One region of the Kaistia sp. UC242_56 genome, then DNA from elsewhere that is predicted to be linked to it. Evidence: predicted binding sites of a transcription regulator. Region 1 holds the regulator's gene; each other region holds the start of a gene.
What was found. The regulator LexA, encoded in region 1, represses DNA repair genes until DNA is damaged. The targets are predictions, from matches to a motif close to TGTTCNNNNTGTGTTCNG.

Region 1 (6,936 bases):
GGGGCGACCAGCGCCCCTCGCCTTTGTTCGTCGTGAACGATCAGCCCACGCCCGGCGTATAGCGCGCCAACGCCTTGATCACCTGCTTGGCGGTGACGCGGCCGATCTGCTTGCCATCACCATCGACCACGCCGACCCATTGATGCTCGGCGAACAGCGGCAGCACGTCCTCGCAGCGCGCATCCATCGATACCGACTGCTCGCAGGGCTCGGTCACGCCGCGCTCCATGATCGAGCGCACATGGATGGCGCGGGCCTTGTTCACCTCGCGCACGAACTCCTCGATATGCTCGTTGGCCGGGCGCAGCACGATGTCCTCGGGCTTGCCCTCCTGCTGCAGGGCGCCGTCCTTCAGCACCGCGATGCGATCGCCGATCTTCAGCGCCTCGTCGAAATCATGCGTGATGAACAGGATCGTTTTGTTCAGCGATTTCTGCAGCGTGATCAGCTGGTCCTGCATGCCGGAGCGGATCAGCGGATCGAGCGCCGAGAACGCCTCGTCCATCAGGATGATATCCGAATCCATAGACAGCGCCCGCGCCAGGCCGACGCGCTGCTGCTGTCCGCCGGAGAGCTGGCGGGTGCGCGAGTTCTCATAGCCCGCGAGCCCGACCGTCTCGATCCATTTCGCCGCTGTCTCCAGCCGCTCCTTGCGACCGACGCCGCGGACCTCCAGGCCATAGGCGACATTGTCGATGACCGAGCGGTGCGGCATCAAGCCGAACTTCTGGAACACCATCGCCACCTTGGTGCGGCGATAGGTGCGCAGTTCGTCGAGGCTCATCTTCAGCACGTCGGTGCCGTGCACGAGGATCTCGCCCGCCGTCGGCTCGATCAGCCGGTTGACGTGGCGGATGAGCGTCGACTTGCCGGAGCCGGAAAGCCCCATGACGACGAATATCTGGCCGCTGGCGATATCGAGCGAGACATTGTCGAGACCGACGACATGGTTGGTCTCGGCCTGCACCTCGGCCTTCGACTTCCCCGCCCGAAGCAGCGCCAGCGCGCCCTCCGGGTCGGGACCGAAGATCTTGGTGACCCCGCGCATGGCGATGGCGAGATCGGTCTTCACGGATAGGTCGGACATTAGCGCGCCTCCTGCATGCCGATGCGGGCCTGCAACTGGCGGCCGAACGCCTGGGTGATGCGGTCGAAGATGATGGCGAGCGCCACGATGCCGAGACCGGCGAACAGGCCGCGGCTGACTTCGAGCCGGCCGATGCCCTGCAGCACCTGGTAGCCGAGGCCGCCGGCGCCGATCATCGAGGCGATCACCACCATGGAGAGCGCCATCATGGTCGTCTGGTTGATGCCGGCGAGGATGGTGGGCAGCGCGAGCGGGATCTGCACGCCAAGCAGGCGCTGGCGCGGATTGGTGCCGAAGGCGCGGCTGGCCTCCATCACGGCCGGATCGACCGAACGCAGGCCGAGATCGGTCAGCCGCACCAGCGGCGGCGCGGCATAGACGATGGTGGCGATCAGCGCCGGGATCTTGCCGGGGCCGAAGATCATCACCGTCGGGATCAGGTAGACGAAGCTCGGCAGCGTCTGCATCAGGTCCAGGACCGGCGCAACCGCCTGCCGGGTGCGCAGCGAGCGCGACATCCAGACGCCGACGGGGATCGAGACGAGGATGGCGGCGAGCGTCGCCGTGATCATCAGCGCCATGGTCGTCATGGCATCTTTCCAGAGATCCATCACGCCGAGGAACAGAAGCGCGCCCAGCACCACGGCCGGCAGCGGCCAGCGCCGCGTGGCGAGCCAGGCGATACCGGTCAGCACCGCGATGATCAGCCACCACGGCGTCGCGATCAGCAGGTTCTCGATCGCCTTGAGCAGCATGAGGAGCGGATAGGCGGCCGCCTCGAAGGTGCCGCCCCAATGGCGGACGACCCAGTTCAGGCCGTCATCGACCGCGCGGCGCCAGGGCCGCGTATCAATCAGTTGAGGAAACAAGATCTGTCTCTTTCTTCATCCCGCCAGGGCGGGGCAAATTCGCTATGGGCGCGCGAAGGCGCCCGCCCTGCCCGGCCTTGATGGCCAGGGCGCAGGGCAGCGGCAAAACGGAAACGGCCGGGAAACCACCCGGCCGTCCGTTTGCCTGTCGGCGATGTCAGTTGAGGCTGGCCTTGACCTTGGCGGCCACTTCCGGCGCGACCCAGCTCATCCAGCGGTCTTCCTTGGTCTTCAGGAAGTTGAGCGCGGTCGCCGCGGCGTCCGCCTTGTTCTCATCGCCATAGACGAGGATCTCGCTGATCTCGGCGTTGGTCAGGCCGACCTTGGCGAGATAGCCGGCGACGTTCGGCGCATCGCTCTCGATCCACTTCGCCGCGCCGACAACGGCCGGCGAGGACGGATAGGCGGTCACGCCCGGCTTGTCGGTGCAATCGCGGCTGGTGTTGCAGGCATAGACGTCCGGCTTGGTGGGACCCAGATCCAGCTGCACGGCGTCATACTTGCCGAGGATGGCCGTCGGGCCCCAATAGTAGAACAGGATCGGCTCTTCGCGGGTGAAGGCGCGGGCGATCGAGGCGTCCAGCGCGCCGCCGGAGCCGGGCGAGAACAGGTTCCAGCCCTTGTCCTTCATGCCCAGCGCCTCGAACAGAGCGCCGGTGGAAATTTCGCAGGCCCAGCCCGGCGGGCAGGAATAGAGCCGCCCCTTGCTGCTGTCCTCGGGATCCTGGAACAGCTCGGGATGGCCGATCACGTCCTGGACGGTCTTGATGTCGGGATGCGCCGTCTGGACATAGCGCGGGATGAACCAGCCCTCGACGGTGCCGTCGGTGATGGCGTTGGTCTGCTCGACGACCTTGCCGTCGGCCAGGCCCTTCGCCCAGGGCTCCTGGATCGTGCTGGTCCAGAGTTCGGGCGCCACCGCCGGGCTGCCGCGCGTCAACATCGAGGACGATGTCGGAACGGTGTCGCCGGTGACGATCTCGACGTTGCAGCCGAAACCCTTCTCGAGAATGATGGCATGGATATGCGCCAAGGCGGCCGCGGAGGGCCAGGTCATCTCGGCGATATCGATGGTTCGGTCGGTGCCGCAGCTGGCGGCGTCAGTGGCTTGCGGATCGGATCCCTGGGCAAGCGCGGAATGGCTCGTGGCGGACAAAAACGCAACGGCGATCGCGGCGGCAATGCCACCGGATTTGAATATCATCGGATAGAACCTCGTGTCAGTTGATGATCGAGACCATAGGGACACAGTGCAATTGTGTCAAATCCGACAATACATTGCCATAAATTGGCGATGAGATCGCCTTATTCTTGATCGATCATCCTTTGTCATGCTCTTGGCTTTCTCTGCCAAGAAAAGATCACCTGTCCGAACCATAGCGCAGCCGCGCCGGATACGATCGCCAAGAAAAAATAAATTTCGCACTGCTGTGCGAGATCTCGGTGCCCGCCGCAAAATCACCGGCTGCCGCCGGTTCAGGCGCGATCCCTTCGCGACAACCTTCCTCTACGGCATCCAGAATCTGGAGACTTGCGCCCAAACGCTGCCGGCGCGAGAAGGCGTTTCGCACCGAGCGAAGACGGCGCACGCTTGTCCGCGTTCACCCTTTGCCGATCTGGCTGCCGACCCGCAGCCTCTGACGCGCCGGACGTCGCCCGTTCGCGCCGGCGCACGCGGCCCGCCCGGGAGCCCAACCCAGCGCCGGTCTTGCGGAACGCATCGGGAACAGCTATTCTGTTCGCGTTTTGTACCTAAATGATTCCCGTGTCCGCCATCCCGCCCGGCTCCGTCGTCCGGGGTACGGCGACACTCCCTTGGCAATGCCCGCAGCGCGAGATCAACATGCTCACCCGGAAGCAGTATGAACTCCTCATGTTCATCCAGGAGCGGCTCAAGGAAGCGGGCGTTCCCCCCTCTTTCGACGAGATGAAGGATGCGCTGGATCTCCGCTCGAAATCGGGCATCCACCGGCTGATCAAGGCGCTCGAGGAACGCGGCTTCATCCGCCGCCTGCCCAACCGGGCCCGCGCGCTGGAAGTGGTCCGCCTGCCGGAGACGATGACGCCGGCCATGGCGCGTCCGAAGAAGCAGGCCTTCTCGCCCAGCGTGATCGAAGGCAGCCTCGGCAAGGTCCGCCCGGTCGACGACATGCACGACGTCGCCGAGCCGGTGATCATCCCCGTCATGGGCCGTATCGCCGCCGGCGTGCCGATCTCGGCCATCCAGACCCAGAGCCATTCCATCACCGTGCCGCCGGAAATGCTGCGCGGCGGCGAGCATTTCGCGCTCGAAGTACGCGGCGATTCGATGATCGAGGCCGGCATCCTCGACGGCGACACGGTGCTGATCCGCAAGAGCGACAATGCGGAATCCGGCGACATCGTCGTGGCGCTGGTCGACGAGGAAGAGGCGACGCTGAAGCGGCTGCGGCGCAAGGGCGCCTCGATCGCGCTCGAAGCGGCGAACCCCGCCTATGAGACGCGGATCTTCGGGCCGGATCGCGTCCGCATTCAGGGCAAGTTGGTCGGGCTGCTGCGGACCTACTGATCGGCCGGGTCGTCCTCATAGGGCGGCATCCAGGGCCTTCGCACCGGCGCATAGGCGGTGCGAATCTCGAAGCGCCGGCCGAGCCATGGATCGGGCGGCGCAGTCTGTGACTCAGCTGTGGCCGAGGGCTCCGGCGGCAGCACGTCCTCGTCCTCGGCATTGCGCTCGACGAGATCGTAGCGCGACGGCTCCATGGGGAGGCCGGCATCGGCAACAACCGGCTCGTGTCGCGCGTCGCGCGGCTCCAGCCCTGCCCTTCCCGCCGTTTCGGATGCCTGCCCGTCGCCACTCCCCTCCGATGAAGCACCCGCCCCGCGCGGCTTCATGAAGGAACTGGCTCCGGCAACAACCGTCTCCGGTTGCGCCTCGGTTGACTTCGGTCCCGCCCTTCCCGCCGTTTCGGATGCCTGCCCGTCGCCACTCCCCTCTGATGAAGCACGCGCTCGGCGCGGCTCCATGAAGGAACTGGCCTCGGCAACAGCCGTCTCCGATTGCGCCGAGGGTGGCTCCGGCCCTGCGGTTCCCGCCATTACGGATACCGGCCCGTCCGAACCGCCCGCCGATGACGCCACAGCCCCGCGCGGCCACATGGCCAGCGAGCCCGAGCGCTCCAGCGTGCCGCGATCGATCACGGCGGTATGGCGGAGGCAGGTTTGGGGCGCCGCCAGCGGCGTCACCACCAGCGTGGCGCGGCGGCAATCCTCCTCGAACGCCGCGCGGTCGAGCGCCAGCGCCACCCAGCTCCCATCCGGCATTTGGCCGACGCAGCCGGCGGCGTCGCAGCCACCCGCCTGCAACGCCGCCTTCGCGTCCCGCTCGTCGCCATCGGATCGAAGCCAGATATCGCTGACGAAGCGGTCCGGCTTGCGCGCGACGATGCGATAGAGGCCGTCCCCGCCCCGGATCGCCATCTGCCTGCCATCCGCGCTGACCAGCAGCTCCGGTCGCACGGGGAACAGGGCCAGTGCGATTCCCGCCAGCATTGGCACGACGCCGAGCAGCCGCCAGCGCTCGCGCCAGAGCGCCAGCCAGACGAAACCACCGACGAACAGCAGCAGGGCCGCGACGCCCGGCATGGCCGCGCCGCCGGATTGACCCGACCATCGGGCGACCGTCGCCGACACGCCGAGCATGCCGTCAATGCCCCAGTGCACGACCGCGAAGGGCAGCGCCTCCATTCCGAACGGCATGGCGAGCACCGAGAGCAGCGCGAAGGGCATGATGAGGAAGTCGGTGAGCGGCATCGCCGCGACATTGGCCAGGATCGACAGCGGCGCCATGCGCTGGAAGTGATAAAGCGCGAAGGGCGTCGTGCCGAGGCCGCCGAGCAGCGAGGTCAGCGCCATGCCGGCGACGAACAGGAAAGCGCGCCTCGGCAAGCCGGCCGCGCCGCTGCGGGCGCCGAGACGCGGCGCTGGGTTGTTGCGCCGGCGGTCGGCCAGCATCTCGAAGCCGGCGACGAGGGCGATCGTGGCGGCAAACGACATCTGGAAGCTGGCCGAGAGGATGCTTTCCGGCGTGATTGCCAGCACGACCAGCCCCGCCAGCGCGACATTGCGCATCGAGATCGCCCTTCGGTCGAGCAGAATGGCGAGGAAGGCGATCGAGGTCATGATGAAGGAGCGCTGGGCGGCGACGTCGAGACCGGAGATCAGCAGGTAGAAGCCGCTGACCAGCAGTGCCGCGATCGCCGCCCATTTCTTGATCGGCCGACGCAGCGCCAGCGACGGGATCAGCGCCAGCCCGGCCCGCACGCTCCAGAACACCACGCCGGTCACCAAAACCATGTGCAGGCCAGAGACGGAGAGCACATGCGCGAGGCCGGAGAGGCGCAGATCGTCCTCCGTCGTCTCCGAGAGACCTCCGGCATCGCCGATGATCAGCGCCGAGGCGATGTAGCGACTCTCGCCATCGAGATTGGCGACGATGCGGGCGCGGATCGCCTCCCGGACCGCCTCCAGCGGCTGGCGCAGGCGGATCGACAGCGGCGCGGGGCCGAGTTCGGCCGGCTGCGCCGCGCCATAGCCGAAGCCGGTGGCGCCGATGCCGCGATAATAGGAATCGCGCGCGAAATCATAACCGCCCGGCAGCACCGGCCCGGATGCCGGCCGCAAGCGCGCCAGCACCTTGATGCCGTCGCCGACCGCCGGGGCCGACTTCCCCCGCACCGTCACGGTGACGCGCTGCGGGATGACCGTCACGCGCTTGGCGTCGAGGCCGGCGACCCGGACGGTCAGGCGATAGCCGCCCCGCCGCGCCTTGCGCTCCTCGACCCAGCCGGTGACCGTGCCCGTCACCTGCCGCTCCAGCACGCGGGTCGCCAGCGTGTCGGTGCGCAGCTTGATCGCGCTGGCGCCGGTCGCGGCCATGGCGAGCACGATCAGCAGGCGCACGGAAGCGGTGCGGTGCCGGCGCGCCACCGCCAGCCCCCA
Region 2 (6,936 bases), 1.3 Mb from region 1:
GACGCCATCGCCGGATATGTCGATCACCCGGCGCGCGCCGACATACCCGGCGCTGTCAAACAGCGAGGCGGCGCGAAGCAGCGCGCTACTGATCGAGGTTCCCATCGGCAGCCGACCGGGAATGCGGCGCTCCAGCGCATCGGCCAGTTCCCCGGCACTGGCGGCGTCCGAGACCAGTCGCCAGTCGACGATGACATTCTGGCGCTGCTCGCCGGCCCATTCCACGCACACCACGGCGATTCGCCGATGACGGCCGCTCCGGATCGCCTGCACGATCTCCGCGTCGCGAAACGCGGCGACGAAGCCATCGCGCTGCAGGGCACGCTCTTCGACATCCATGGACGTGGAAACGTCGAGGGCAATCACGAGTTGTAGATCAACTTGGATGCGGTCTTGGGCATTTGCTTCCCGCCAAATGCCTATTTGACTTATCGCGAAGGCAGCCAAAGTTATGATGAGGCATGTCCGAAGCGCTTTTCCAGTCTTCCGGAGGGCGGAAGAGCACGACATGCTTCACCCCATGGCGGCGTTGTTCTGGATTCCTGTGGCAGAATCCCTGGACAAGCCGCGTCTTCGCGCCATTGAGGGGATTATGCATGGCGCCATCCCATCACGATCTTGATGGAGGTGTCCATTCACATTCGCGCCGGTTGGGGACGGGCGCTGGGGGGCTTCTGGGATGTTGGCGCAATCGGCCTGGTCCGGCGGCGCGGCGTGCGAGCGGGCAGGGGTGGCTGACCGCCTCCGGCAAGGGGCCGAGCCCGGGCGCGAAATGCCCGGGGCTCGGCGGGGTCTCAGACCAGGGCCGCGGCGATCTCGGCGGCGAGCTTGGCATTGTTCTTCACCAGGGCGATGTTGGTGACCAGGCTGCGGCCGGCGGTCAGTTCCAGCATGCGGCCGAGCACATAGGGCGTCACCTGCTTGGCGCGAATGCCGTCGCGATCGGCATCGGCGATCGCGGTGTCAATATAGCCACGCATTTCCTCGGCCGGGATCTCGTCGGCGAGCGGCACCGGATTGGCGACCAGCATGCCGCCCTCGAGGCCGATCTCGGCGCGCTTGGCGATGAAGGCTGCGATCTCGCGCGGCGCGTCGAGGCGCAGCGGCGTGGGCAGGCCGCTCTGGCGCGACCAGAAGGCCGGCAGTTCGTCCTGGCCGACCGTGACGACCGGCACGCCCAGCGTCTCCAACACTTCCAGCGTCTTCGGGATGTCGAGCAGCGCCTTTGCGCCGGCGCAGACGACCGTCACCGGGGTCTTGGCGAATTCGTAGAGATCGGCCGAAACGTCATAGGTCGTCTCTGCGCCGCGATGCACGCCGCCGATTCCGCCCGTTGCGAACACGCGCACGCCGGCCAAATGGGCGGTGATCATGGTGGCGGCCACCGTCGTGGCGCCGGGACGGCCGGTCGACAGCGCGAAGGCGAGATCGGCCCGCGACACCTTCATCACATCCTTGAGGCCCGCCAGACGCTCGAGCTCGTCCGCCGTCAGGCCGACCCGGATCTTGCCGTCCATGATGGCGATCGTTGCCGGCACCGCGCCATTGGCCCGCACGATGTCCTCGACGGCGCGCGCCGTCGCGATGTTGTCGGGATAGGGCATGCCATGGGTGACGATCGTCGTTTCCAGCGCGACCAGCGGCTTGCCATCGGCCTTGGCCGCCGCGACTTCGTCGGAAAGGATGATGAGATCGGACTCGGACATTCTGTGGATCACCATTCTGAAGGGGGCGGACCGGCACCGGGGTTCGGCGAAGCGCATCCGCGAAAAGGCGGACCATGGCCGATCGCCCCCGTTCTCGGCAAGCCTTGTCCGCGCCGGGCGGCCATGTCCGGCGCACATGTCGCGCCGGTCGATTGCAGGCCGAGCGGTTTGCGGTTCTTATCGGCGCTCGATCGATCCAATCCGGCCTTGGCTGGCAGCAAGAGGCTTCCAGCATGTCGAAGACCGCTCTCGTCACCGCCGCCAGCAAGGGAATCGGCGCGGGTATCGCCCGCCGCCTGGCCGCCGACGGCTACCGGGTCGGCCTGCTCGGCCGTTCGGAAGGCGTCGAGTCGCTCGCCGAGGAGCTGGGCGGCTTCGCCGTGCGCGGCGATGTGACGAACGCCGAGGATTTGCAGGCGCTGGTCGAGCGCGCCCGGGCGGAGACGGGCCGGATCGACGCCATCGTCGCCAATAGCGGCCATGCCGCCAAGAAGAAGCTGCTCGATCTCGACGACGAGGACTGGCGCGCCGCGCAGGACATGTTCCTGATGCCGACCGTTCGCCTGTTGCGGGCGGCGCGCGCCGATCTGGAAGCCTCGAAGGGCGCTTTCGTCGCCATGTCGAGCTTTGCCGCCGCCCGGCCGGATGGCGATTTCGCCTCGTCCTCGGTGTTACGCGCCGGGCTTTCCGCCTATGTCGCGGTGGCGGCGCGCACGCTCGCCAAGGATGGCATCACCATCAACGCCGTCGCGCCCGGCTTCATCGATTCGCTGCCCAGCACGCCCGAGCGGATCGCCCGCATCCCGGCCGGCCGCTATGGCGAAGTCGCCGAGCTTGCCAGCGCCGTCGCCTATCTCGTCTCGCCGCTGGCGCGCTATGTCACCGGCCAGACGATCACCGTCGATGGCGGCCTGACATCCTGATCCCCCGCGCGGGCGGGGCTACTTGTCCTTCAGGTAGTCCGCCACGGCCGCGTAGGCCGGAAGGCTCGTCGGGTCGTTGGCCGCATTGCTGGTGACCGGGTTCGAAGCGAAGCGGGCAATCACCATCTGCGCGGCCGGATCGACATAGATCGCCTGGCCGTGCACGCCGCGCGCCATGAAGGCGCCGTTCGGATTGTTGGTGATCCACCACATGCCGGTATAGCTCCAGCCCTTGAGCAGCGGGTAGTCAGCCTTGGCGAACTTGGCCGGGTCGCCGCCGGCGCGGATATGGGCTATCGCGGCCTCCGGGATCAGGCGTTCACCATTCAGCATCCCGCCACCCAGCATCAGCTGGCCGATCCGCGCGAGGTCGCGCAGGCCGGCGTTGAACCCGCCGCCGGCAAACGGTGTGCCGATCGAATCAACCGTGTAATAGGCGTCCAGCTCGGCGCCCATCCGGCTCCAGATCCGTTCCGACAGCAGCGTGGCTACCGACTTGCCGGTGACGCGGGCGATGATCCAGCCGAGCGCATCGGAATTGATCGTCTTGTAGCCGAAGGCGGCGCCATGCTCGCCTTCCTTGCGCACCGTCTTCAGGTAGTCGAAATAGCTGCGCGGGCCCTTGTAGTCGGCGGGCTTTGGCAACGGACTGCCGGCGGCCGAATAGATCCAGACATCGGCGTTCGGATCCGAATAATCCTCGCTGTAGTGAAGCCCGGTGGTCATATCGAGCACCTGGCGCACGGTCGCGTCGCCGAACGCGCTGCCGGCGAGTTCCGGCACCAGCGTCGCCACCTTGGACTTGTCGTCGATCGTCCCCTCGGCGACGAGTATTTCGCCCAGCAGGCCGGTCAGCGACTTGGTCACTGACATCGCGGCATGCTGCCCGGTCTCGTCCAGGCAGCCGGCATAGCGCTCATAGACCAGCACGCCCTTGTGCAGGATGACGAGGCCATCGGTATAGTTGACGTCGAACGCCTCGCCGAACGTCATCGGCTTGGCTCCGCCGAGCGGCATGAAGCTCAGGCCCTCGATCGAATCGTCGATCTTCCGCTCGAAGAAGCGCAGCCGCCCGAGGCCGCGCCCGACGCCGATTGTCGGCATCAGCTGGCGGAAATGGCAGACCGTCCAGCGCAGCTTGGGGAAGGCGAAATAGTCGCCATCGCTGAAGCGGATGATCTTGTCGGCCGGCGGCGGCGCGCCGACCATCCAGCCAAGCGTTGCGGGATCCGATTGCTGCGCTGTCATCGGGGTCGCCTCCTCGGCGCTGGCAGGGTGTGGCAGTGTCATCGCGCAGCCCAGGCCCAGGGCGACAAGGGCGGCCAGGCGGCGGGGCAGGGCGCGGAGAGGCGGCGGAGCTGGAATCGGGGCCGGCGGGAGCGACATCATGCGGTCTCCTCGGGTCCGGCTTGCGGCTCGCAATGGCGGCGTCCGTGCCGTCCTCGCTGCCACTCTAGCCTGCCCTGCGGCGTCGTGGCTCAAAAAGAGAACAAGGGTCGCCGCATTGCCGCTTGAAGACGAGAACAAAACGTGTACATTGTCCCTGTTTGCTCACGTCCGAGCGGTGTGGAATAAGGAGCGCCGGAATGTCTCAATCTTCTCTCCGTCTCGTCGAAGGGGCCACAATGGACAAGTCGAAGGCGCTGGATGCAGCGCTCTCCCAGATCGAACGGGCCTTTGGCAAGGGCTCGATCATGCGCCTCGGCCAGAACAAGGCCGTCGAGATCGGAACCGTTTCCACCGGCTCGATCGGGCTCGATATCGCACTCGGCATTGGCGGCCTGCCGCGCGGCCGAATCGTCGAGGTGTACGGTCCGGAATCCTCGGGCAAGACCACGCTGGCGCTGCAGACCATCGCCGAAGCGCAGAAGAATGGCGGCATCTGCGCCTTCGTCGACGCGGAACACGCGCTCGATCCGATCTACGCCCGCAAGCTCGGCGTCAATCTCGATGACCTGCTGATCTCGCAGCCCGATACGGGCGAGCAGGCCCTGGAGATCACCGACACGCTGGTGCGCTCCGGCGCCGTCGACGTGCTCGTCGTCGATTCGGTCGCAGCGCTGACGCCGCGCGCCGAAATCGAAGGCGAGATGGGCGACAGCCTGCCGGGCCTGCAGGCCCGCCTGATGAGCCAGGCGCTGCGCAAGCTCACCGCTTCGATCTCGAAGTCGAACACCATGGTGATCTTCATCAACCAGATCCGCATGAAGATCGGCGTGATGTTCGGCAATCCCGAGACCACGACCGGCGGCAATGCGCTGAAGTTCTACGCGTCCGTCCGCCTCGACATCCGCCGCATCGGCGCGATCAAGGAGCGCGACGACGTCGTCGGCAACCAGACCCGCGTCAAGGTGGTCAAGAACAAGCTGGCGCCGCCCTTCAAGCAGGTCGAATTCGACATCATGTATGGCGAAGGCATCTCCAAGATGGGCGAGCTGGTCGATCTCGGCGTCAAGGCCGGCGTCGTCGAGAAGTCGGGCGCCTGGTTCTCCTATGACAGCCAGCGACTCGGCCAGGGCCGCGAGAACGCCAAGAGCTTCCTGCGCGACAACCCGAAGGCAGCGGCCGCGATCGAGCTGGCGATCCGCCAGAATGCGGGCCTGATCGCCGAGCAGCTGACCAAGGGCGAGCCCGAGTCGGATGACGGCGAGGACGACGCACTCGAGGCGTGATCGTCCCGGCCGGGCACATCGGGTGGCGGCGGTCGCCGCCATCCGCGCTTGGTCATGCTGGTTAGAAGTCGTGCCGGGGAGGAACGCAAATGACCGAGCTGGAGACGCGGAGCGGCGGCTGTCATTGCGGGCGCGTGCGCTTCACGGCGCGCGGCGCCTTCGACGCGGCGATCTCGTGCAATTGCTCGATCTGTGGCAAGCGCGGCCATTGGCTCGCCTTCGTGCCCGCCGGCGATTTCGAGCTGGAGCAGGGTGCCGATTCCCTTTCCGACTACCAGTTCAGCCATCGCCGCATCCACCATCTCTTCTGCGCGACCTGCGGCGTCGGCTCCTTCGGCCGCGGCACCGCGCCGGACGGTTCGGCGATGGTGGCGGTCAATGTGCGATGCCTCGACGACGTCGATCTCACGGCGGTGACGGTCACGGCCTATGACGGTCGCAGCGCCTGAACGGCGCCGCCGCGCGAGGCGTTAAGGACGGCTTACGCGTTTTCTGGACAGTCCGTCGACCGGTCGCTACAAACGCCCGCACAATTCCTTCGGCGGGGTACGCTCTTGCGCGCCCCCCTCTGTAGCAGGCGGGTCAGTTTCCATGAGCAGCGTCAACGACATCCGGTCGGCGTATCTCGGCTTCTATCAGAAGAACGGTCACGAGATCGTCGCGTCGAGCCCGCTCGTGCCGCGCAACGATCCGACCCTGATGTTCACCAATGCCGGCATGGTCCAGTTCAAGGACTATTTCACCGGCCGGTCGGCAGCGCCCTATCCGCGCGCCACGACCTCGCAGAAATGCGTCCGCGCCGGCGGCAAGCACAATGATCTCGACAATGTCGGCTACACCGCCCGGCATCACACCTTCTTCGAGATGCTCGGCAATTTCTCGTTCGGCGACTATTTCAAGGAACGCGCGATCGAGCTGGCCTGGACGCTGGTCACCAAGGAATTCGGCCTGGCGCGCGAGAAGCTGCTCGTCACCGTCTATCACGACGACGAGGAAGCCTTCGGCCTCTGGAAGAAGATCGCCGGCCTGTCGGAAGACCGGATCATCCGCATCGCGACGTCGGACAATTTCTGGCAGATGGGCGATACCGGCCCGTGCGGCCCGTGCTCGGAGATCTTCTTCGACCATGGCGACCACATCCCCGGCGGCCCGCCCGGCAGCCCGGACGAGGATGGCGACCGCTTCATCGAGATCTGGAATCTCGTCTTCATGCAGTTCGAGCAGATCGCGCCGGGCGACCGCGTGCCGCTGCCGCGCCCGTCAATCGATACCGGCATGGGCCTCGAGCGCGTCGCCGCCGTCATGCAGGGTGTGCACGACAATTACGACATCGACCTGTTCAAGGCGCTGATCCGCGCCTCGGTCGAGGCGACGGGCGTGCCGGCCGAGGGCGCCAACCGCGCCAGCCACCGCATCATTGCGGACCATCTGCGCGCCACCTCCTTCCTGATCGCCGACGGCGTGCTGCCGTCCAATGAAGGCCGCGGCTATGTGCTGCGCCGCATCATGCGCCGCGCCATGCGCCATGCGCATCTGCTGGGCGCGGCGGAGCCGCTGATGTGGCGCCTGGTGCCGGCGCTGGTCCGCGAAATGGGCCAGGCCTATCCGGAACTGCTGCGCGCCGAAGCGCTGATC
Region 3 (6,936 bases), 1.8 Mb from region 1:
GTCCGCTGACATAGACGGTGGCCCCGGCCGCGCCGAGTTCGGCAGCGATTCCACGGCCAGCGCCCCGCGTCGCTCCCGCGACAAGCGCCACTTTCCCTTTCAACATCCCGATTTCTCCCGAGTTCAGGCCCCCAACGCTGGCCTATCCGATGTTTTCTATATATAAATGATCATTCGTTTATAAAAGGATGTCAACATGGCCCGCCCGAAGTCGATGCCTGACGAGACCGTGCTGGAGGCGGCCCTGGCCATCATCCAGCAGCAGGGCCCGGAGGCGCTGACCTTCGAATCACTCGGCCGTGCGTCCGGGTTGGCGGGTTCGACTCTGGTGCAGCGCTTCGGCAGCAAGGCTGCCCTAAAGCAGGCGGCGCTGCTGCATGCGTGGGATGGGCTCGATGCCCGGACGGCAACGCTTGCCGCCGCCGTGCCGAAGAATCCTGCCGGGGCGATCGCTTTCCTCGTCGGACTGTCCGACTATGGCGAGATCGACGCTTATGCCGAGGGGCTGTTGATCCTGCGCGAGGATCTGCGCGATCCGCAATTGCGGGCGCGCGGTGCCAAATGGAAGGCGGAACTCGCCGGGATACTCGATGCCTGCTTCGCGGAAACGCCGCACGCCCCCGCCGATATCGGCCTGCTGATGGCGGCGCAGTGGCAGGGCTCGCTGCTCTGGTGGAGCTTCGATCCGCAGGGCAGCGTCACCCAGCACGTGCAACACAGCCTGGTCCGCTTCGTGGCGGTGCTGCTGGCCGCCGAGCCGGGCTCGTCCCGCTGACGAATTCGTTCGGGAAGCGCGTCGACCGCGTGCGAAATCATGGCGCTCCGCGGTGGCCGATGGCAGGTTAGCCCCATCCAACGGGGTGCCTGATTCCGCAGGGATCGGCGCTAAAAAAGACCGCCGTCGGGGATGCGTCAGGGGCAGGACCGCGTCCGCCGCACGGCGAGGCAAAGATAGGGAGAGACAAGCATGGCGGAATTGGCGGGCAAGGTGGCGATCGTGACAGGCGGCGCGACCGGCATCGGTTTTGGCGGCGCCCAGGCGCTGGCCGGAGAGGGCGCGACGATCGTGATCTTCGGCCTCGACAAGGCGGCGCTGGACAAGGCGGTCGCAACGCTCGCGGCCTCGGGCGCCACGGCCCATGGCATTGTCGGCGATGTTTCCAGCGATGCCTCGGTATCGGCCATGGTCGCCGAGACCGTCGCAAAATTCGGCCGCATCGACATCATCGTCAACAGCGCTGCGATCCAGCCCTATGGCACGGTCGAGACGATGGGCGAGGCGGAATGGGACCGTGTCCTCGCCGTCAACCTGAAGGGCACCTATCTGACGGCCCACCACGCCATTCCCGTGATGCGGAAGAATGGCGGCGGCGCGATCGTCAACATCGCCTCGGTGCAGGGCATCGCCTGCCAGACCAATGTCGCCGCCTATGTCGCCTCGAAGGGCGGCCTTCTGGCGCTGACCCGCGCCATGGCGCTGGATCACGCCAAGGACGGCATTCGCGTCAACGCGGTCTGCCCCGGCTCGATCGATACGCCGATGCTGCGCTTCGCCGCCAGCGAAAATCTCGACGGCAGGACGGACGATGAGGTGATCGCCTCCTGGGGAGCGGCGCATCCGATCGGCCGCGTCGGCCGCATCGAGGATGTCGGGGCGATGATCGCCTTCCTGGCCGGTCCGCGCGCCGCCTTCTGCACCGGCGGCGAATACAAGGTCGATGGCGGCCTGCTCGCCAAGATCGGCGTCGTCCTGCCGGATTGAGACGGAACCGCAAACAAAAAGCCCCCGGCGAAGTCCGTTCGCCGGGGGCTTTTCTATGGGGCGGATTGAAGCCTACTCGGCGTCGGCGCGCAGGATGCCGAGGCCTTCTTCGGTCAGCACATAGCCGGCGACGCGGGTGCGGACGAGGCCAAGCTCGATCAGCTTCTGCACGGCCTTGCCGTTCAGGCCGACATACGGGCCGGGACGCGCGACGCGAGCCAGCGTCTTCAGCTCGATTTGGGAAAGGTCGGTCTTCGAAACGGCCATGGCACGGTCCTCTCAGTGATTTGCCGCGGACAATAGCGAATAATCCCGGGAAGACTAGCGCCGCGCCGCGAATTGGTGAAGCCCGCCCCGGCGCCGCGAAAAGCGCGATGCCGGGGCGGTGATATGGCTATTCCGCCGCGGCAAGCAGGCCGCGCTTCTTCAGCAGTGCCGAGGGCTCGGGGTCGCGGCCGCGGAAGGCCCGGTAGGCCTCGTCCGGCTTGCGGCGATTGCCGGCCGAATAGACGGATTCCTTGAGCTTGGCGGCAACCGCCGGCGCGAAGATATCGCCCGCTTCCTCGAAGGCGCCGAACCCGTCCGCGTCGAGCACTTCCGACCAGAGATAGGAGTAATAGGCCGAGGAATAGCCGTCGCCGGCAAAGACATGCTGGAAATGCGGCGAGCGGTGCCGCATGACCATGGCCTGCGGCATGCCGATCTCATCCAGGATCTTCTGCTCGAAGGCGGGCGCGTCGAGCCCCGAAGTATCGTCCAGCAGGTGCAGTTCGAGATCGACCAGCGCCGAGGAGACATATTCGACGGTGGCGAAGCCCTGGTTGAAGGTGCGGCTTGCCATCAGCCGCTCGATGAGCGCCTTGGGCATCGGTTCGCCGGTCTTGTAGTGCAGCGCGAAGCGCTCCAGCACCGAAGGCTGCTCGAACCAGTGCTCGTAGAGCTGCGACGGGAACTCGACGAAATCGCGCGCAACATTGGTGCCGGCGATCATCGGATAGGTCACGTCGGACAGCAGCCCGTGCAGGCCATGGCCGAATTCGTGGAACAGCGTGCGGGCGTCGTCGAAGGAAAGCAGCGTCGGCTGGCCATCGGCCGCCTTGGCGAAGTTCATCACATTGACAATGATGGGCTGGATGTCGCCATTCAGCCTTTCCTGGCCGCGATATTCGCTCATCCAGGCGCCGGAGCGTTTCGACGAACGCGCGAAATAATCGCCGAGGAACAGGCCGACAGGCTTGCCGTCACGGTCCTTCACCTCGAAGACGCGGACGTCCGGGTGATAGACCGGCACGTCGAAGCGCTCGGTGAAAGTAACGCCGAACAGCCGCGTCGCCGTGTCGAAGGCGGCGTCGATGATCCTGTCGAGCTGGAGATAGGGCTTCAGCTGGCTTTCATCGAGATCGAACTCGGCCTTGCGGCGCTTCTCCGAGTAGTAGCGCCAGTCCCAGGCGGCAATGTCGAAATTGCCGCCTTCCGATTGCGCCAGCGCCTGCAGCGCCTCGCGCTCGGCGATCGCCTGGGCGCGGGCGGGCTTCCAGACGGATCGAAGCAGGCCCATCGCCGCTTCCGGCGTCTTGGCCATGGAATCGTCGAGCCGGTAATGCGCGAAGGTCGGGAAGCCCAGCAGCTTGGCCCGCTCGGAGCGCAGCTTCACGGTTTCGGCGATGATGGCGCGGTTGTCCGTCTTGCCGGCCTCGCCGCGCGCGGTCCAGGCGGCAAAGGCCTTTTCGCGCAGATCGCGCCGGGCGGAAAACTGCAGAAACGGCTCGATCGACGAGCGCGACAGCGTGATGACATGCTTGCCGTCGAGTCCACGGTCCTTGGCTGCCTGCGCCGCCGCATCGCGCAGAAAGTCGGGCAGGCCGGCGAGATCGTCCTCGCCTTCCAGCGTCAGGCTCCAGCTCTTCTCGTCGGCCAGAACGTTCTGGCCGAAATTGGTGCCGAGCGTCGCAAGCCGTTCGGCAATGGCGCCGAGACGGGTCTTGGCCTCCGGCGGCAGGCCGGCGCCCGCGCGCACGAAGCCGGTGTGATAGCGATCCAGCACCCGCGCCTGCTCGGCATCGAGGCCGGCTGTGCCGGCCTTGAACAGCGTGTCGATCCGCTCGAACAGCTTGGCGTTCTGGTAGATGCCGTTGCTGTGCCGCGCGAGCACCGGCGCGAGGTCGAGTTCGATGGTTTCCAGCTCGTCATTGGTATGCGCGCCGGTCAGGTTGAAGAACACGCTGGCGACGCGGTCGAGCTTGCGGCCGGCGCGCTCCATCGCGGCGATCGTGTTGTCGAAGCTGGGCGGCTCGGCATTGTCCGCGATATCAGCGATCTCGGCCTCATGCTCCGCGATCGCCGCCTGGAAGGCGGGCGTGTAATGGGCGGGTTCGATGGAGGCGAAGGGCGGGACGCCGAACGGCGTATTCCAGGGCGCGAGAAGCGGATTTTCGGCAGTCATGCGGTCCTCGGTGAGAATGAGCTGGCCCAGACATGGAGCCATCGGCCGCGCGGTTCAAGCTTAATGCCGGCTGCATTCCTCTCTATAGGAGAGAGACCAACCTTCTGTCCGATTCGAGTTTCGCCATGTCTGCCTCCGCTCCGCTCCGTCCCCGCATGCTCGTGATCGGCGATGTCATGACCGACGTCATCGTGCGACCGGACGGCCCGCTGGTGGTAGGCTCCGACCGGCGCGCCAAGATCGGCCTCTATCCGGGCGGCTCGGGCTGCAACCAGGCGGCCTGGCTGGCGCATTTCGGCATTCCGGTCGCCTTTGCCGGCCGGGTCGGCCGCCGCGATCTGGCCGAGCAGGAACAGGCGCTGCGCGATGCCGGCGTGGTGCCGGTGCTCTCGGCCGATGACGAGCGCACCACGGGCATGCTGATCGTCCTTCTCTCCGAGGGCGGCGAGCGCAGCTTCCTGACCGACCGCGGCGCCAATGACGGGCTTTCGGCCGAGGACCTGCCCTTCTCGATGCTGAACGAAATCGATCTGGTGCATGTCTCCGGCTATTCGCTGTTCACGCCCGGCCCGCGCGAGGCGGTGATGGCCATGATGGCGGTGGCGCGGGCGCGCGGCATCACGGTCACCGTCGATCCGGCCTCGGTCGGCTTCCTGGAGGAAGTCGGCCCTTCGAACTTCCTCGGCTGGACCAGCGACGCCTCGATCATCTTCCCCAATGCCGAGGAAGCGGCCTGCCTGACCGGCACCCGCAACGCCGCGGAGCAGATCCGCTTCCTGACCGCGCGCTATGACCTTGCCGTCATCAAGCGCGGCGCCGAGGGCGCGGAGGCCGCCAATCTGTCGGTTCGCCTCAAGGCGGCGGCGCCCAAGGTCGAGGTCGCCGACACGACGGGAGCGGGCGACGCGTTCCTCGCCGGCTTCCTGGCAGCGCACCTGGCCGGCAAAGGCGTCGACGTCTGCCTCGAGCGCGGCGTCAAAGCCGGCGCCGAGGCGACGACGGTCTTCGGCGGCCGCCCGAAGCAAGGCGACCCGCTGCCGCGCGTGTGGGGCGAGGTCTGACGGGTTCGTCGTTCGCAGATTCCGCCCGGTGGCACAAGACCTGCCCCACGCTCGCCGTCATCCTCGCATAGGCGAGGATCCATTCCGCCGATTTATCGCCCGCATAACCTCCCGATCCCTCGGATGTATGGATCCCAGGTCAAGCCTGGGATGACGGCGGAGGGTGTTGGCAGGTGGTGCTTTCCGTTGGCCGAGGCGTATGGCGCTCCGTCGGTTCCGGCCTATCTCCCGACGTAGCTCGCCGCCCCATCCGCCAGCGCGACCTCGATGATCTGCAGCCCCTTGTCGCTCAGGCGCGAGGGAAAGCGCTCCGGCAGTCGGGCTTCGTGCGGCGGGATCACGCGGTTCCAGTCGCCTCCTACGGCCTCGACGATGTCGTGCAGCGCCAGAACCATGTTGGTCTGGCTGCCGACGCCCATGCCTACCGGGCGGTAGTACGGATCGTCCGGCGTGCCGCCATGCAGGTTTTCCATCCGGTAGACCAGATCGCCGGTGATCACCCAGCTGTCCTCGCTGTCGCGCCGGCCGTCATTGCGGATGACGACATATTGCGAGCCTGCCGTATGCGTGTCCGAGGCGAGACGCAGATCGACGCCGGGGAACACATCCTCCATGTCGCCGCTGATCGAGACGAGCCGGCCGTCGCGCGCCAGCTCGACGCAGCGGATGATGTCGCCGGGATCGGCCGCCTTCATCAGCCAGCGGAAGCGCCGGTCCAGCGACATCGCCCAGATCCAGCGCGAGAGTTCGCGCTCCTGGATGTAGAACTTCGCATTCGGGAACAGCGCCAGCCCGCCCATATGGTCGAAATGGGCGTGGGTGATGATGACGTCGGTGATCTCTTCCGGCTTCACGCCGATCTCGGCCATCACGACATGCGGCGGCTGCCAGTTCACCACGCCGGAATTGTCGGCGAGCACCTTGCCATAGGCGGCGTCGTCATGGCCGCAATCGATCAGGATGGTGTGTTCGTCGCTCTTAAGCAGCGTGTAGCCATAGGGCAGCTTGCAGGTGCCCTTGTTGTGCTCGCCATGCACCAGCGCGCTGAGCGGCATCTCGGGAATATAGGCGTATTCCAGAACCCAGATCGAATAAGTGGCCATGTTCCCCCCGGAAGCCTAGAGCGCTAGTCGCCCGGCCGGCCGGTGTTCGGCGCAGCAGGACTGGCTGAAATCGACGAGATCGAAGCCGGGCAGCGCGCGCGAGGCATGGCCCAACTCCTGCCAAGCGCTGGTCAGTTTTTGCGTCGGCGCGGTAACCGACTCCCTGTCGGCCGGCGCGATGCGCAGCAGGGCGAGCGTTTCCGCCAGCTTCTCGACTGCGGCCTTGAGATGCAAATGGTGATGCCTGGCCAGCGCCGAGCGCGGCGTCAGACGAAGCGTGGCATCACGGGCGGAATCGAAGAGATCGGCGGCGACGGCGAGCATGGGATGATGCGGTCCGGCCGAGCGGGCGCCGGTGGCGGTAAGCAGCAGAAGACCGGCAAGCTGGGCCGCGACCTGGCGCAGATCCTCGAAGCAGTTTTCCGCCGCCTCGATATAGGCGAGAGTCGCGTCATCAAGCCCGCCTCGGGCCTCGCAGCGAAACGCCTCGGATTCCAACCGGTTGGTCATGCCCTCTCCCGCCGAACCGATGGCTCCCCCATGGCCGGCGAGGCAGCATGGTCGAAC

Region 2: a site for LexA is predicted at 4,149-4,166, ahead of recA (recombinase RecA). Genes of this name have one in related genera too.
Region 3: a site for LexA is predicted at 4,311-4,328, ahead of ACHMWQ_RS05080 (carbohydrate kinase family protein). Genes of this name have one in related genera too.

What each region holds. Positions count from the first base shown of each region.
Region 1 covers NZ_JBIOAN010000002.1:2,250,789-2,257,724, reverse strand. The annotation lists gene ACHMWQ_RS13330 (glycine betaine/L-proline ABC transporter ATP-binding protein) at 41-1,087, opposite strand; gene ACHMWQ_RS13325 (proline/glycine betaine ABC transporter permease) at 1,087-1,956, opposite strand; gene ACHMWQ_RS13320 (glycine betaine ABC transporter substrate-binding protein) at 2,114-3,160, opposite strand; gene lexA (transcriptional repressor LexA) at 3,800-4,504, shown strand; gene ACHMWQ_RS13310 (ComEC/Rec2 family competence protein) at 4,498-6,936, opposite strand, start outside.
Region 2 covers NZ_JBIOAN010000002.1:3,510,373-3,517,308, reverse strand. The annotation lists gene ACHMWQ_RS19405 (DUF1194 domain-containing protein) at 1-447, opposite strand, end outside; gene ACHMWQ_RS19400 (pseudouridine-5'-phosphate glycosidase) at 795-1,706, opposite strand; gene ACHMWQ_RS19395 (SDR family oxidoreductase) at 1,940-2,629, shown strand; gene ACHMWQ_RS19390 (serine hydrolase domain-containing protein) at 2,648-3,877, opposite strand; gene recA (recombinase RecA) at 4,216-5,301, shown strand; gene ACHMWQ_RS19380 (GFA family protein) at 5,391-5,750, shown strand; gene alaS (alanine--tRNA ligase) at 5,893-6,936, shown strand, end outside.
Region 3 covers NZ_JBIOAN010000002.1:481,167-488,102, forward strand. The annotation lists gene ACHMWQ_RS05055 (SDR family oxidoreductase) at 1-106, opposite strand, end outside; gene ACHMWQ_RS05060 (TetR/AcrR family transcriptional regulator) at 197-775, shown strand; gene ACHMWQ_RS05065 (SDR family NAD(P)-dependent oxidoreductase) at 968-1,762, shown strand; gene ACHMWQ_RS05070 (hypothetical protein) at 1,835-2,029, opposite strand; gene ACHMWQ_RS05075 (M3 family metallopeptidase) at 2,157-4,205, opposite strand; gene ACHMWQ_RS05080 (carbohydrate kinase family protein) at 4,331-5,266, shown strand; gene ACHMWQ_RS05085 (N-acyl homoserine lactonase family protein) at 5,488-6,369, opposite strand; gene ACHMWQ_RS05090 (hypothetical protein) at 6,385-6,879, opposite strand.